One region of the Sinorhizobium numidicum genome, then DNA from elsewhere that is predicted to be linked to it. Evidence: predicted binding sites of a transcription regulator. Region 1 holds the regulator's gene; the other holds the start of a gene.
What was found. Region 1 encodes LexA, which represses DNA repair genes until DNA is damaged. Its sites were predicted from a motif close to TGTTCNNNNTGTGTTCNG; they were not measured.

Region 1 (7,549 bases):
CGGGCGTCAACTCGCCCTTGTCCAACGCCTCAAAAACAACCTCCATCGCCATCAGTTTGGCGAGCGAGGCGGGCGGCACCGGTTCGTCCTCGCCGCGTGCGAAAAGCACCGTTCCCGTTTCGGCATCGACGAGATAGATCTGCTTCGCCTTGGTGTCGAACGCAGCCGTTTGCGCTGCGGCTTCCCCAAAAACGATCGCCGCCAGAAGGGCTGCAACCGCTAGCAACTTCATGCACATGAGAAACTCCGGTTTCTTCACGGGCATAGCAGCGCGCTGCGCCCGGTTCAACCGGCGTCAATTCGCGGAAGTGCTCCTATTCTGCCGTCTCGCATAGGCAAGAATGGAATCGGGCGTCAACGGATTTGGATCGACCATGATCGCCTCGAACGGCGAGGCCTTGTCGCTGACGCGAACTTCGACGTAAGCCGCAGCAGCATAGGCCATGTTACCGTTCGGCAGTGGGATCAATTCCGGCCGTTCCGTCGGAATCGGTCCGATCTCCGGCAGCATCACGAAATCCGTGAGTGCCCGCGGCGTCCCAGAGCCCTGCGTCGGCTCCGCAAGGGCGGTCACCGGCACGCCAGTATCAACCGTCGATTTCCGAGGGATCGTCACGGTACCGAGATCCTGAACCTGGTTGCGCAACGGCTCGTTGGAGGCGACCATGACGCCGGTCGCAATCTGCCCCTCCGGCATAACGCCCGGACTGCGATCGCCCTTCTTGACATAGGAAGCCATAAGATAGGGCATATCGTTGCCTTCGAGCGGCGCGCGGCCGGCATACTGCACGCGAACCTTGGCGCTGCCTTTGCCCTTTATGTCCAGAAGATCGGCGGTCTTCGAGGAAACGTCGATTATCCGCCCATATTCATAGGGACCGCGATCATTGACACGCACGATGACCGAAGTGCCATTCTCAAGATTCGTGACGCGGGCATAGCTCGGCAGCGGAAAGGTCGGGTGCGCGGCCGAAAGATGGTATTTGTCGTAGACTTCGCCATTCGCAGTCAGCCGCCCATGAAAGGCGGATCCATACCACGAAGCCATGCCGGTCTTGCTGTAACCGAAATCCTCTTTCGGCTGGTACCACTTGCCCTTGACCTGATAGGGCCCGCCGAGTTGGTAGCGACCGCCGCCCTTCGGGATGTTGCGTCCGGTGGCGACACGCGGGCTCGCTTTGACGCCGTAAACAGATTCGGCGAAGTATTCCTTGCTGCGCGATTTGGTCTTCTTGATGCTGGACGTCGAGCCGCACGCGGCAAGCGCCGCACAAAGCAGAGGAACTGCTGCGAGACGTAATCCCCTCACAAGATATGCCGCATTTCTACTGGATGTCATCTGTCCCACAAGGTGATTCGCAAAGCCGTACCCGAAACATTCCGCTCTAGCCCCCGCGGAAATCTCGGCGTCTCGAAACGAGACAGTCGGCTAATCATGACAACAACAAGGCGAAATTGCGAACCAAGAGACGAAGGTGTGCCTGAAACCTCGCCTTATGGTTTACGAAAGGTAAAGGCAAGGCAGCCGCACAAAGCCTGGCGATGAAGGTGGCGGCGCGGTGTGCGCCTCACCATTGCGGTCCTGCGGCGGTCCGCCAGGGGGTCGCCTATAAAGGCATGAGCGCGGCTTTAGGTCATTTGCCGCCTCGCCCTTCCCTCGCCGGAAAGCGGCCTTATGTGACGTTTTCTTGGCAGTTTTGTTACAGAGGGAAGACACCTTGGCACAGATCACGCAGGAAAGAGGCCGCCATGCCGAAACCGCAAGTGAAGCCGCGGCCATTGCTTTGGCGGATCCGCGGCTGGCCCGGTCGACCGACCAATCCCGGCTGCTGGTCTGCGCGTTGGCCGCAATAGGGTTCTGCACCCTTGCTGCTGCCTCCGCGGCGGTTCTCGTTCCGCACGTCCGTCCCCTGCTCCTGCAGGAGGACGGCATCATCGAGATGGCGAGCGTCGTGTGCCTGGCGATAGCCGCGTTCGGAGCGGGAGCGGCATCGGCAATATGGGGCTTGCGCACGCCGCTCGTAGTGGCAGGGCTGATCGGACTCGCCGAGTTATTGGACGAAACCAGCTTCGGCTCCAGGGTTTTCGGATTTGAGCCACCGGAGCTCTATGGCGGCGGCGAATTGGACGGTTTCCACGACCTGTTGATACTGGCTTACCGGTTGTTGAACGGCATCAGCTCGATCCTCGCCTGGCTGTGGGTGGGGCTGATGCTTGCCGTGTCTGCGGGCGCGATGCTGTTTGCCGCCAGGCAGTTGGGGAACGGGCTGAGGGGCGCAGGCTCGTGGTTGACGGATCACATCCTCATCTTTCTCCACATAGGATTCATCGGCCTCGCGCAGGTCATCGACGTCGCCACCGACTCCAGGGCTCTTTCAGCCGTAGAGGAAATGCTCGAGTTAAACGCCGCCTTCGCACTCGTTTTCTACGTCGCGCAGCAGGCCCACAATTCGTGGTCCGGCAAGTCCACAGCCATGGCCTCATACGCCACCGCCAAGATGACGCCGAAGGCGCACGGGAGCAAAGCAACCACAGATCATGGTCGACCGGAGCGCCGTCTGCGGTAGGCAAATACCGAGTCGGTCCTCGACAAGACGGTACGACAGGCGCGCCGGCCACCCGTTTATTGCGCGTCAAGAAAATCGCGCGGCCTCGCCGGTTAAAACTTGCAAACGTGGCTCGCTTCGCGCAATAACGCGCTGCCCGGAGGAGTGGCCGAGCGGTTTAAGGCACCGGTCTTGAAAACCGGCGTGCGCGAAAGCGTACCGTGGGTTCGAATCCCACCTCCTCCGCCATTGGCTTTTAACTGTTTGACTCCATGCCATTTATTCTTCCGATCGATAGAGACGCGAAGGTCGGACAGGAATAGCTTCGTCTCGATATCCGACACGCGCCCCGACCCTCGCGGTGCGCTTGCCAAGGAAGATGATCTGAGGGAAAGTTACAGTCTGGCCCTTGAGGCCTGGGCAACTAGGTGGCGAAAAACCATGCCTGTTAAATTTCTGATGGCAGCCGCGGCAATTGCACTTTTCACACTCTCTGGATGTGCAAGCACTGGAGCAGGCAACACGACATACACTCAATGGTACGGACCATATCCTGAACCCGATTTCGACGTTCTGACCCCGGGCGGTCTGCGCTTGGCCTACTAGGATCGGAACTCGATCAGGCGACATGCAATGGGGCGGCATCGAGCCGCACGTGACGTGCGGTACTCCGGCGGAACGTCTGCAAACTATAAGCGTAGGGGTCGCCGGAGCTTGCGGGCGATCATGCTGCGCGAGTGCCGCGCCCGACGCTTTCTGGCGCCTGACCAACAACCGCGGGAATGCTCACTGTACAGGGTAAGCCCGGGCCACTTCCACAGGAACATTTGCGACTGCAGGGGGTTCAGCATCACACCGAAAGGAGGTTGATGATGGCGTCCTATGCAGTACCTGATCCGATCGGCCCTGGGCCAGGGCCAGGAGTTATCCCTCCGAACCCTGTGCCTCCGCTCGAGGTGCCCGATCCCCCGACCAAAGAACCACAGCCTGACAAGCTTCCCGAAGAGGAACCCGGCAAGAAACCTGACGAAAAGGAAGAACCACCTCACGCCGAGCCCAAACGGTCTTGATACGAATATTTCCCTGGGCCTTCGGATCCACGTCACCAGCACCGGTATTGCGCGCAGGCGCTTAGAACGAGCCGGGTAACCGTTGTTTTCGGCCGCAGCCAATATGACCATTCCTCGCCGCCGGCCCCGAGGCTTCCGGTAATGGTCCGTCGGTATGCTGCCCAAACCACTCCACTGACCTCGAAACTTAAATAGTCGGCGAAATTCACGGAATTTTAGGTACTTGCGGAACACATATGGAACAGATAGTGTCTGTTCTTGATTTGTTTCGCGATTCTGGAGTGACGCGCCATGCTGACCCGCAAGCAACAGGAATTGCTTCTTTTCATTCATGAACGAATGAAGGAAACCGGGGTGCCGCCCTCCTTCGACGAGATGAAAGACGCTCTCGATCTCGCATCGAAATCCGGCATTCACCGCTTGATCACCGCGCTTGAGGAGCGCGGCTTCATTCGCCGGCTGCCCAATCGGGCCCGCGCGCTGGAGGTCATCAAGCTGCCGGAAGCCTATTCGGGAACAGCTCAACCCCGGCGTGGCTTCTCGCCTAGCGTCATCGAGGGGAGCTTAGGCAAACCGCCCGCAACGCCGCCGACGGCGAGGTCGGCACCGCCGGTAGAGACTGCATCCGTAACTGTGCCTGTGATGGGACGAATCGCAGCGGGCGTTCCGATCTCGGCAATCCAGAACAACACGCACGACATTACCGTGCCGCTTGAAATGATCGGCAGCGGCGAGCACTACGCGCTTGAAATCAAGGGCGACTCGATGATCGAGGCGGGCATCTTCGACGGTGATACGGTAATCATCCGAAACACGAGTACGGCCAATCCCGGGGACATCGTCGTTGCTCTGGTCGACGACGAGGAAGCGACTTTGAAGCGATTCCGCCGCAAGGGTGCTTCGATCGCACTCGAGGCGGCTAACCCGGCTTATGAAACACGAATATTCGGGCCGGATCGGGTCAAGATTCAGGGTAAGCTCGTCGGGCTCATCCGCCGTTATCATTAGCTTGATGGACGGCAGCACTGGTCTGACGCAACAAGATCTGCCGCTGCTCGTTGCGAGACGACGATGCTTTGACAGCCTCGTTCGGACAGAAGCCACAACCGACGCTAATGGATACTAACGCCCCGCGGCTGTCCATATTTCGTTCCAACCCCAGTCGCCGAACCGACCTTCTCCGCGGCATAAAATCAGAACTTCGTTGCTGGCTCGCCTCTGTTAAGAGCGGCGTTGCCAATTCCGCGCAACCGATTTGGCTGATCACCTCACCGCATCGGTGTTAGAAGCTTAGGTCGTTGATTTCATTAGGGGGAATCTTGGAGGCCTCGCCCGGAATTGAACCGGGGTACAAGGATTTGCAGTCCTCTGCGTCACCACTCCGCCACGAGGCCTCTCTGACTTGAATTCTCAAGTCGTGGCGCGGATTTAGAATGATTGGCTGGAAACCGCAAGAGGCAATTTCGGAAATTTGTCCTCGGTGATTTCCGATATGAGGTTTCCACAACGCTCCTGAACGAAGGCTGCCGCAGCTTGCCCTCCTCCGTCCAGGTAATCGATCTCAGGCGTCAGCACCGTCTGGTAAGACGGCGTTCTTCCGTCTCAGCCTCCGGCCGGCCTTCCCCCCGGCATGCGTAAGGCTATCTTGGCGCTGCGGCTGCGGTTTCGCCCGGCGGCAAGATCCGGAACATAAAGGTCGATACCTTCTCGTCCGGCTTGAACGGACCCGGCACCTCATGGCTGACCGGTTTCAGGCTTTGAAGGAAAGCAGCGATTGCCGCGGCGTCTTCAGCGGTGAGCTGCGCGAATGCGTGCCACGGCATGATCGGCGCGAGAATACGGCCGTCGGGCCGCTCTCCGGTCTGTATCGCAGTCACGATCTGCTCCTTGGTCCAGCTGCCAATTCCAGTCTCCTTGTCGGGCGTTATGTTGCGGCCGACAAAAACACCCTGCCCTGGAATTTCGAAACCAACATCTGAACCACCGAGAAAACGCGAGGTGTCCGGCTTTCCGAAGAAATACCCTGGTGTGTGGCAGTCGTTGCAGCCGCCGATCGTGACGAGATATTCCCCTCGCGCAATCTGCGTGTCATCGGCCTGTGCCGTGAAAGGCTGCAATCCCAAAGCAGAGGCGGCAACAAAAACGAACCGAACGGATGACGGAAACATCATTACCCTCCCTTTATATATTGGAACGCTGACGGACCGACGAGACGTCGTGCCATGGCGCGTCCTTGTCTATTTTCGTTAATAAGCGGCGCGTATCCACGCACCTAATTCAGAGTTATCTAATAGATATACTCCATACTCTTATGATCCTGAAGTGCGAGTGATGAACAGGGCGCGGAACTGCATTGCAAGGCTGTCCCGTATGTCCACTACTGCGGGCGTGCAGGCCGCAAGAATTGCGGCGGATTGGATTTCCGGATCGGCAAGTCAAGCCGAATTGGTCTGTTTCGAGCGCCGCCTGGAATGGAAATGAATGAATGGAAATCCGCCATGAGGGGCAGTGGCCGAATTGAGATGATCTACGGCAGGCCCGCTATCGACCCGGAACGCGGCATAGATCACCGCCGTCGTGCCTATCTAGCCGACGATTAGTTGCTTGGCGCCAATGTGTGTAGCTTGCGGACACAGCAACTGGATTGATCGATTCTCAGGATTTGCTGGAGGAATTCTGCGTACCGCGCCAGCGCGCCCACCACACTGCAAGTTTACGGCGTCGGCGCCGGACAAAGGGTATGTCGTGCGAAAGCACGAGCAGGCCCAAAGGAATCATCCAGAAGCCAAGAACCGGCAGGAAGCCCAGCACGCCGCCGACGATAAGGAGCGAGCCGATCAAAACCCGCACTGCCGGTGATTCCGGCAGTTTGAGGCGCCATTTGCCCAGCACGATCTCATGCGTCTGCGGATCGATGCCGAAATGTATTTTTTTTCTACCCTTCGTCATCATTCCTCTTTCACGACTGGTCCCCCAGAGTTGGGTCTTTCTCCACAGTCTCGCAACCGGTCCGGTGATTTTTTTTGAAAAAGCGCTTGGCAAATCGAGAAAGCATTTGTATTAGCAGCCTCACTTCTGCGGCGCAGATGATCCCTGGTAGCTCAGCGGTAGAGCACTCGACTGTTAATCGATAGGTCGCCGGTTCGAATCCGGCCCGGGGAGCCAGTTTCAAAGAGCCATTCGCGGCAAAGGCCCGAATGGCTCTTTTCGTTTGTCGTGTAGCAAGATCTTTCATGAAGGCTCCTCATGCGTCCTGCATGGCTTTTCCTGACACTCGCGATCGCGACCGAGGTCGCTGGCCTCACGGCGATGAGGGCGGCCCCCGGCGCATATCTCGGCCACGCGGTCATGTATGCCTCGATCGCGCTTTCCTATGTGTTCCTGTCACGGGCGGTGAAGACGATTTCGGTCGGCGTCGCCTATGCGATCTGGGAGGGGGCGGGTGTCGCCCTCATTACGCTCGTCTCGATATTCGTCTTCGGCCATGTGCTGACCGCGCGCGAGGTGGTCGGCCTGTCGATGGCGGTTGCCGGAATTCTCCTCGTCAACGCCGGTGAAAGCGGCGAAGAGGAAACGGAGGAAGCAACCGGTGACCCCCTCTAATCTCCATTTCGCCCTTGCGGTTCTGGCCGGCCTCGTCGATGTCGCCGCAAACCTCGCTTCCACTAAATCGAACGGCTTTGCCCACCGCGGTTGGGGCGCTCTCTCGATTGTGCTCGTGCTTGCCGCTTTCGCGCTGCTCGCGGAAGCGGTCAGAGGCATGGAGCTTGCGATCGCCTATGCCGTGCTCGGTGCCACCGGCGTCTTCGGGACGGCCATCTGCGGCCGTCTCCTTTTCGGTCAAAAGCTGAAGCCGATCGGCTGGGTCGGCCTTTCACTGGTCTTCGGCGCAGTCCTCGTCCTTCATACGGCCTGACGCGGCTGTTCGTCCGA
Region 2 (7,549 bases), 1.7 Mb from region 1:
CTTCGCCTCACAGCCCCGATGCGTCGTAGCGATAGAGGCTTGCGGCGGAGCGCATTACTGGGCGCGCGAGATCGGCAGGCTCGGCCACACGGTTCGGCTGATCCCGCCAGCCTATGTGAAGCCGTTCGTGAAGCGGCACAAGAACGATGCCGCCGATGCCGAGGCGATATGCGAGGCGGCACAACGCCCGAGTATGCGGTTTGTGGCCGTGAAGGAGGAAGAGCAGCAGGCAAGCGCCATTGTTTTCCGCGCCCGCGATCTGCTGGTTCGTCAGCGCACGCAGCTCATCAATGCCTTGCGCGGCCATCTGATGGAATATGGCTGGATCGTGCCGCAGGGCCCGTCTCACATAGCGGTGCTCATCGAGGGGATCGAGGATCCGGCCTGCCCGCTGCCGGAGAGCGCCCGTACGGCCTTGAAGGTGCTGATCGATAGCCTGCGGGTACTGGACGAGCAGATTGCCAGCCTGGATGGCGAGATCGCGCGACGCTCGCGCGAAGATGCGGTTGCCCGGCGGTTGATGACCATCCCCGGCGTCGGCCCGATCACCGCGACCGCGATCGTGGCCCTGGCTCCGCCGGCGGGAATGTTCCGCAAGGGCCGCGACTTTGCAGCCTGGCTCGGCCTTGCCCCGTTGCAGAAGTCGAGCGGCGGCAAACAGAAGCTCGGTGCCATCTCAAAGATGGGCGAGCGAACGTTGCGACGGCTGCTGATCATCGGCGCGAGCGCCGTCGTGCTGCAGGCCGGCAGACGCGGTGCGCCGACCGGATCATGGCTGGGGCAGATGATGGCGCGCAAGCCGCGCATGCTGGTGACGGTGGCGCTGGCCAACAAGATGGCGAGGATCGTCTGGGCGCTGTTGGCCAGCGGCGGCATTTATCGGGCTCCGGCCGCGGCGGCGTGATGCCGCTGCGGATGTGAGGTCGTCGCAGGCGCAGGAGGATCGAAGGAGGGTATGGCACCCAGTCGGCGAGACGGGACCGGAAGAACCAGGGCTTTCCACCGTGCTCTCAAGCACGCTTTGGGTGATTTGGATCCGGTCCGCGAACTCCCATACAGGCCCGCAGCTTTATCACTGCACCCAGAGGCCGGACAGATGGCAGCATCCGACTACGTGCTTATCCTTTCCAGAAAAAACCACTTGCGCTTGAGGGGGCGTCCACAGATGGATAGTGGTTGCCCTCACCCATAATCCCGCAGGCGGGGAAAGGAGCTTTGAATCCGGAACTCGCCGCTTGTCCTTTTCGCCCCGCTTGCGCGGAGAAGGTGGCCGGCAGGAGGGATGAGGGGCAAATGGCGAGAACAAGCCGCTCGCGCTTTAGCCGCCCACGTGTTCCACGCTCGCTTCGATCCGTTCCATGTCGTCGTCGGAAAGGCCGAAATGGTGGCCGATCTCATGGATCAGCACATGGGTGATGATATCGCCCAATGTTTCCTCGTTTTCCGCCCAGTAGTCGAGGATCGGGCGGCGATATAGCGTGATGCGGTTTGGAAACTCGCCGGTTTCCATAGTGAAGCGTTCGCCGATGCCACGGCCTTCGAAAAGGCCGAGCAGGTCGAAGGGTGTCTCGAGTGCCATGTCTTCGAAGACGTCGTCGCTCGGAAAATCGGCGACTTCGATAATAAGATCGGTCGTCAGCTGGCGAAATTCCTGCGGCAGATGGCTGTAGGCTTCAATCGCGAGCTGTTCGAATGTGGTAAGCGTCGGTGCGTGGCGTTCCCGCCAATCATCGGTCTGGTCAATGCGGGCCATGGGCACTCCTTGTTGCCCTCATATAGCGATTTTGCCTGTGTTTTTCGAGTGTCGAATTCCGTCCCGCGGCCCGTAAGGAATAAATTCTCAAACTTCGTTGTTGACTCTTTTAGCAGGCTCTGGAATCCATACGAACATAACGTGAACATCTGCATGGAGTTGACCGTCATGGCCGAGACCGCCGTGCAACGGGAAACCGTTCTTTCCCTTCGCGAAACCATCGCACGGATTGAAGACCGCAGGCTGCCGGGGATCGCTCGGGCAGCTAAGGTGAACGATTCCGCCGGTTTTCGGCGCGACAGGGAAGGGAGCTCCCGTCGCAAGGTTCTGCCCCTCGGAATCCCGCGGCTCGATGATGTGCTCGAAGGCGGACTTCCGCTTGAAGGCATGACGGAAATCCGCAATGGCGAAACCCGCGATGCCGGTGCGGCTGCCGGTTTCGTAACGGCGCTTGCGGTGCTTTATCAGCGTATGAGGACGGAGAAGGGGCATCTGGCGCCAGTCCTGTGGATCAGCCAAGCGCTTGCTTCTCGTGAGGCTGGGCATCTCTACGCGCCGGGGCTCAAGTCCTACGGGCTCGACATCAAGCGTTTTCTCTTCCTTTCGGCACGCACGGTCAAGGATGCGCTCTGGATTGCCGAAACGGCGCTTCAAGTGCCGGTCTTTGCTGCCGTCGTTCTGGAGATCCGCGGCAATCCCGCCTGTCTTGCCCTAGGTGAGAGCAGACGCCTGCATGTCAGAGCCCGGGCGGGCGGAGTGCCTCTTCTTCTTTTCCGGCAGGCGGGAGAGGAGGAGGCGAGCAGCGCCTTCTTCCGGTTTCAGATCAAGCCGGCGCCGGCCGGCGAACGCCCTCTCCCCGATGGCTTGGTGCTTTGCGGCAGCATCGGTCATCCCGCCTTTCACCTCCTTGTCGAAAAAAGCAGGGGTTACGCACCTGCTGACATCTGTCTGGAATGGAATGCCCATGACCGCCGCTTTTACCCCATCGAGCAGCACCAATCCGTCGCTCTTCAGAGAGGCGCACAGCCAGCGAATTCTGTCGATCCACTTTCCGCATCTGCCGGCCGATCGAGTAGCGCGGAATCGGTGGGGCGCCTCCTGGCTTTCTCGCGGGCGTCCTGATCATCCGCCTGTGGTTTTTGCCGCCAAGATCGACAATGCCATGCGTCTCGTGGCGCTCGACGGGCTTGCGGAACGTATAGGCTTGAAGCGCGGCCAGGGGGCTGCAGAAGCCCGCGCCATGTGCCCGTCGCTCGACGTGATTGCCGCCGATCCGGCGGCGGACCAGGCTTTTCTGGAGGGGCTTGCTGACTGGTGCGATCGCTATACGCCGCTGGTCGCGCTTGACGGAAAAGAGGGCCTGTTCCTCGATATCACCGGCTGCGCGCATCTTCATGGCGGCGAGAAGGCGCTGGTGAACGACGTGCTTTCGCGTCTTTTTTCGCTCGGCGTCGAGGCGCGGGCGACCATTTCCTCCTCTGCCGGCCTGTCCTGGGCCGTTGCCCGGTATGGCAATGCTGCCGTCATCCAGGCCGAGGATGCCGAACGGATCCTCGCCCCCTTGCCGGTTGCCGCACTGCGCCTGCCGGCGGAAACCACCGCCCTCCTCGAGCGGGTCGGGCTGAAGCAGATCGGCGACCTTCTCGAAGCGCCGCGCGCGCCGTTGGCCCGCCGTTTCGGCTCCTTGCTCCTCCTAAGGCTCGATCAGGCGAGAGGCCAGGAGGACGAGCCTCTTTCGCCCCGCCTGCCCGTGCCGAGCTTTTCGTCCGAACGCCGGCTCGCCGAGCCGCTTCAGGATGAAGAGCACATTCTCGAACTGACCCGGCATCTCGCCAAGGACCTTCGGTCCTCCCTGGAGCGACATGGCGAAGGCGGGCGTCTGTTCGAGCTTCTGCTTTTCCGCGTCGATGGCCGGGTGTTTCGCGTTCAGGCGCATGCGGCCGCCGCCTTGAATGACGTCGACCGCATTGCGGCTCTCTTTCGCGAGCGGTTGCAGGCAATCCATGATGATCTTGACGCAGGTTACGGATTCGAAATCCTGCGGCTTTCCGTCCTGCGAAGCGAAAGGCTCGATCCTGCTCAGCAGGATTTTTCCGGTGCGCCCGACGAAAGCCAGCCGCTTGCAGCCTTCGCCGACAAGGTAGCTGCCCGTTTCGGGCCGGATAGCCTGATGATTACGACCCTTGCCGAAAGCCATCTGCCGGAGCGGGCGGGCGGATTTGCAGCTTTGAGGGATGTCGCGGCGCTGATGGATTCTTCTCCAACCGAAGAAAAGACTTTTCCTGAGAACCGCCCCTTGCGGATTTTCGCTCATCCTGAACTGGTGGAGGCGACGGCCGAGGTGCCCGACGGCGCCCCCCGCAGCTTCAATTGGCGAAAGACCCAGTATCGCGTCGCCCGTGCCGAGGGACCGGAACGCATTGCCGCCGAATGGTGGCTCGATGGGGAGGGCCATCCCACGCGCGACTACTTTCGGGTCGAGGACCAGGAGGGCCGCCGTTTCTGGCTGTTCCGCGAAGGTCTTTTCGGAAGGGAGGTCTCTTCGGCCCGCTGGTTCATGCATGGAGTTTTCGCATGAGTGAGGGCCCGATCTTCTACGAGCTTGGCACGCGGACGAATTTTTCCTTCCTCGAGGGTGCGGCGCCGGCTGAGGAAATGATCGTCTTTGCCAAGAAGATCGGACTTGCCGGCCTCGGTATCGCTGACCGCAACAGCGTTGCAGGGGTCGTCCGGGCGCATGCCAAGGCAAAGGTGGAGGGCTATCCTTTCCAGCCGGGCGCCCGTCTCGTTTTTGCCGACGGTACGCCTGATATCCTGGCCTATCCCCGGAACAGGCGAGGATGGGGACATCTTTGCCGGCTGCTCAGCGCCGGGAATCTACGCTCGAAGAAAGGCGACTGTACCCTCAATCTTGCCGATCTTCTGGAGTGGCAGGAGGATCTTCTTCTCATCCTCATGCAAGGCGAAGGGCGGCCGGAACCAGAAGCGGTAGGAGGACTCCTGCAAAAATTGCAGGATCACGCGGGCGACAGGCTCTTTCTCGGTCTGACACCGCATTATGACGGTTTCGACCGGCATGATTTTGCTGTTCTTGCCGCACTCGCCCGGAAGGCGGGTGTCGGGCTTCTGGCCACCAATGACGTGCTCTACCACGACCCGCACTACAGGCCTCTTGCGGATGTCGTGACCGCAATTCGCGAACATGTGACGATCGCCGGCGCCGGCTTCCTGCTTCAGAAAAATGCCGAAAGACATCTGAAGAGCCCGAAGGAAATGGCCAGGCTTTTCAGCGATTATCCCGAGGCGATCGCTAATGCGCGAAAGTTTTTCAAACGGCTCTCCTTCAATCTCGACGAACTCAGCCATCAATATCCGGATGAAAACGCCGAAGGAGAGACACCGGCCGAAACCTTGAAAAGGCTTGTCGCCGAAGGAGCGGTCAAACGCTATCCCGACGGTGTGCCGGAAAAGGTGAAGCGGCAGATCGAATACGAACTGGAACTCATTCACGACAAGAAATACGAACCCTATTTTCTCACCGTGCACAAACTGGTGAAGTTTGCCCGCGATGCGGAAATCCTTTGCCAGGGGCGGGGGTCTGCGGCCAATTCATCGGTCTGTTTCTGTCTCGGCATCACCGAGGTCGATCCCCAGAAGTTCACGCTGCTTTTCGATCGTTTCCTGTCGCGCGATCGTGATGAGCCGCCTGATATCGATGTCGATTTCGAGCACGAGCAACGGGAAGAGGTCATCCAGCATATATACAGAACCTATGGCAAGGAGCATGCCGGCCTTACCGCTGCGGTTATCAGCTATCGGTCACGCTCCGCCGGGCGCGAGGTCGCCAAGGCGTTCGGCCTTTCAGAGGATGTCCAGTCGGCCCTCGTGAGTTCGATCTGGGGCTGGAGCACCTCGTCCTTCAGCGAAGACCAGGCGAAAGGTGCGGGTCTCGATATATCCGATCCGCTCACGAAACGCGTCCTTGCCTATGCCAGCCTTCTCATGAATTTTCCGCGACATCTGTCGCAGCATGTCGGCGGCTTCGTCATCACCCGCGATCGGCTCGACGAGGTCGTGCCGATCATGAACACGGCCATGCCCGATCGCTACATGATCGAATGGGACAAGGACGATCTCGATCATTTGAAGATCTTGAAGGTCGATGTGCTGGCGCTCGGCATGCTGACCTGCCTCGCCAAGGCCTTCAAGCTTCTGGAGGCGCATTATCATGAGCAGAAAACGCTCGCGGAAATCTATGAGGACCAGAGGCCAGTCGTTTACGACATGATCTGCCGCGCCGATACGATCGGCGTTTTCCAGATCGAAAGCCGTGCGCAGATGAGCATGCTGCCGCGCCTTCAGCCGCGCGAAATGTATGATCTGGTGATCGAGGTCGCGATCGTCCGCCCGGGCCCCATTCAGGGCAATATGGTGCATCCCTACCTGAAGCGGCGCGAAGCACAGCGTGAAAGGCAGGAGCCGGTCGAATATCCGAGCCCGGAATTGAAGGCGGTGCTGGAAAGGACGCTCGGGGTGCCGCTGTTCCAGGAGCAGGCGATGCAGATCGCGATCACCGCCGCCGGCTTTTCACCCAGCGAAGCCGATCGCCTGCGGCGCGCCATGGCGACCTTCAAGCGGACCGGCACGATTCATACCTTCAAGCAGAAGATGATCGATGGCATGGTCAGGAACGGTTACGACAAGGATTTCGCCGAACGCTGCTTCAGACAGATCGAAGGGTTTGGCGAATACGGCTTCCCCGAAAGCCATGCGGCCTCTTTCGCATCCCTTGTCTATGCCTCGTCCTGGTTCAAGGCCTACTATCCGGATGTCTTCTGCGCAGCGATCCTGAATTCGCAGCCGATGGGTTTCTATGCGCCGGCCCAACTGGTGCGCGATGCCAGGGAACACGGGGTCAAGGTACTGCCGGTCGACATCAGTCATTCGAATTGGGATGCCCTGCTTGAAGGCACAGACATGTTCGATAAGAAGGCGATCGAGCCTCGCCACGCCGGAATGCGAGATGTGATCCAGACGCAGAAGGCGGTTCGCCTCGGGTTCAGGCTGGTCAAGGGGTTGAGGCAAACGGATATGGACAGGCTTGTCGCCCAGAGGGGGCAGGGATACCGCTCCGTTCACGATCTCTGGATCCGTTCCGGACTGACCCGATCCGTCCTGGAACGCCTTGCGGATGCCGATGCCTTCCGCTCGATCGGCCTCGACCGGCGTGCTGCCCTCTGGGAGGTGAAAGCGCTGGATGAAACGTCTGCGGTCGAGCGTCTGCCGCTTTTCGATGGCGCGGGGTCCGCGGGTCTAATGGCCGAGCCAGCCGTCATCCTGCCTGATATGCTCGAAGGAGAGCATGTGGTCAATGATTACCGATACCTGACACTCTCCCTGAAAGCCCATCCGGTTTCCTTCATGCGGGACGATTTCTCGCGAATGGGCATCCTTTCCAATCGGGCTCTGGCACAGACGGCAACGGGAAGAAGGGTGACTGTGGCAGGCCTGGTTCTCGTTCGCCAGCGGCCGGGCTCTGCCAAGGGCGTCATCTTCATGACGATCGAGGACGAGACCGGTGTCGCCAACATCATTGTCTGGGAAAAGACGTTCAATAAATATCGGCGAGAGGTCATGGGTTCGCGGCTTGTGAAGGTCCGTGGCCGCTTACAGAGCGAAAGCGGTGTCATTCATGTGGTCGCCGAACATGTCGAAGACATAACGCCAATGCTCGGCCTCTTGCGCAAGGAGGCGCGGCGTTTCGCGGCCAACGAGCGAACAGACGAGGCGTTGCGG

Region 2: PYH37_RS28285 (ImuA family protein) is a predicted target of LexA. The motif match lies at 1,884-1,901, and genes of this name have one in related genera.

What each region holds. Positions count from the first base shown of each region.
Region 1 is NZ_CP120368.1:1,871,135-1,878,683, reverse strand. Features, by position in the region: gene PYH37_RS20250 (D-alanyl-D-alanine carboxypeptidase family protein) at 1-238, opposite strand, end outside; gene PYH37_RS20245 (septal ring lytic transglycosylase RlpA family protein) at 296-1,339, opposite strand; gene PYH37_RS20240 (hypothetical protein) at 1,719-2,567, shown strand; tRNA gene PYH37_RS20235 (tRNA-Ser) at 2,706-2,795, shown strand; gene lexA (transcriptional repressor LexA) at 3,908-4,624, shown strand; tRNA gene PYH37_RS20220 (tRNA-Cys) at 4,937-5,010, opposite strand; gene PYH37_RS20215 (c-type cytochrome) at 5,257-5,784, opposite strand; gene PYH37_RS20210 (hypothetical protein) at 6,272-6,568, opposite strand; tRNA gene PYH37_RS20205 (tRNA-Asn) at 6,707-6,781, shown strand; gene PYH37_RS20200 (SMR family transporter) at 6,863-7,219, shown strand; gene PYH37_RS20195 (SMR family transporter) at 7,206-7,532, shown strand; gene PYH37_RS20190 (SDR family NAD(P)-dependent oxidoreductase) at 7,520-7,549, opposite strand, start outside.
Region 2 is NZ_CP120368.1:3,555,799-3,563,347, reverse strand. Features, by position in the region: gene PYH37_RS28295 (IS110 family RNA-guided transposase) at 1-904, shown strand, start outside; gene PYH37_RS28290 (metallopeptidase family protein) at 1,319-1,753, opposite strand; gene PYH37_RS28285 (ImuA family protein) at 1,922-2,875, shown strand; gene PYH37_RS28280 (DUF6504 family protein) at 2,916-4,331, shown strand; gene PYH37_RS28275 (error-prone DNA polymerase) at 4,328-7,549, shown strand, end outside.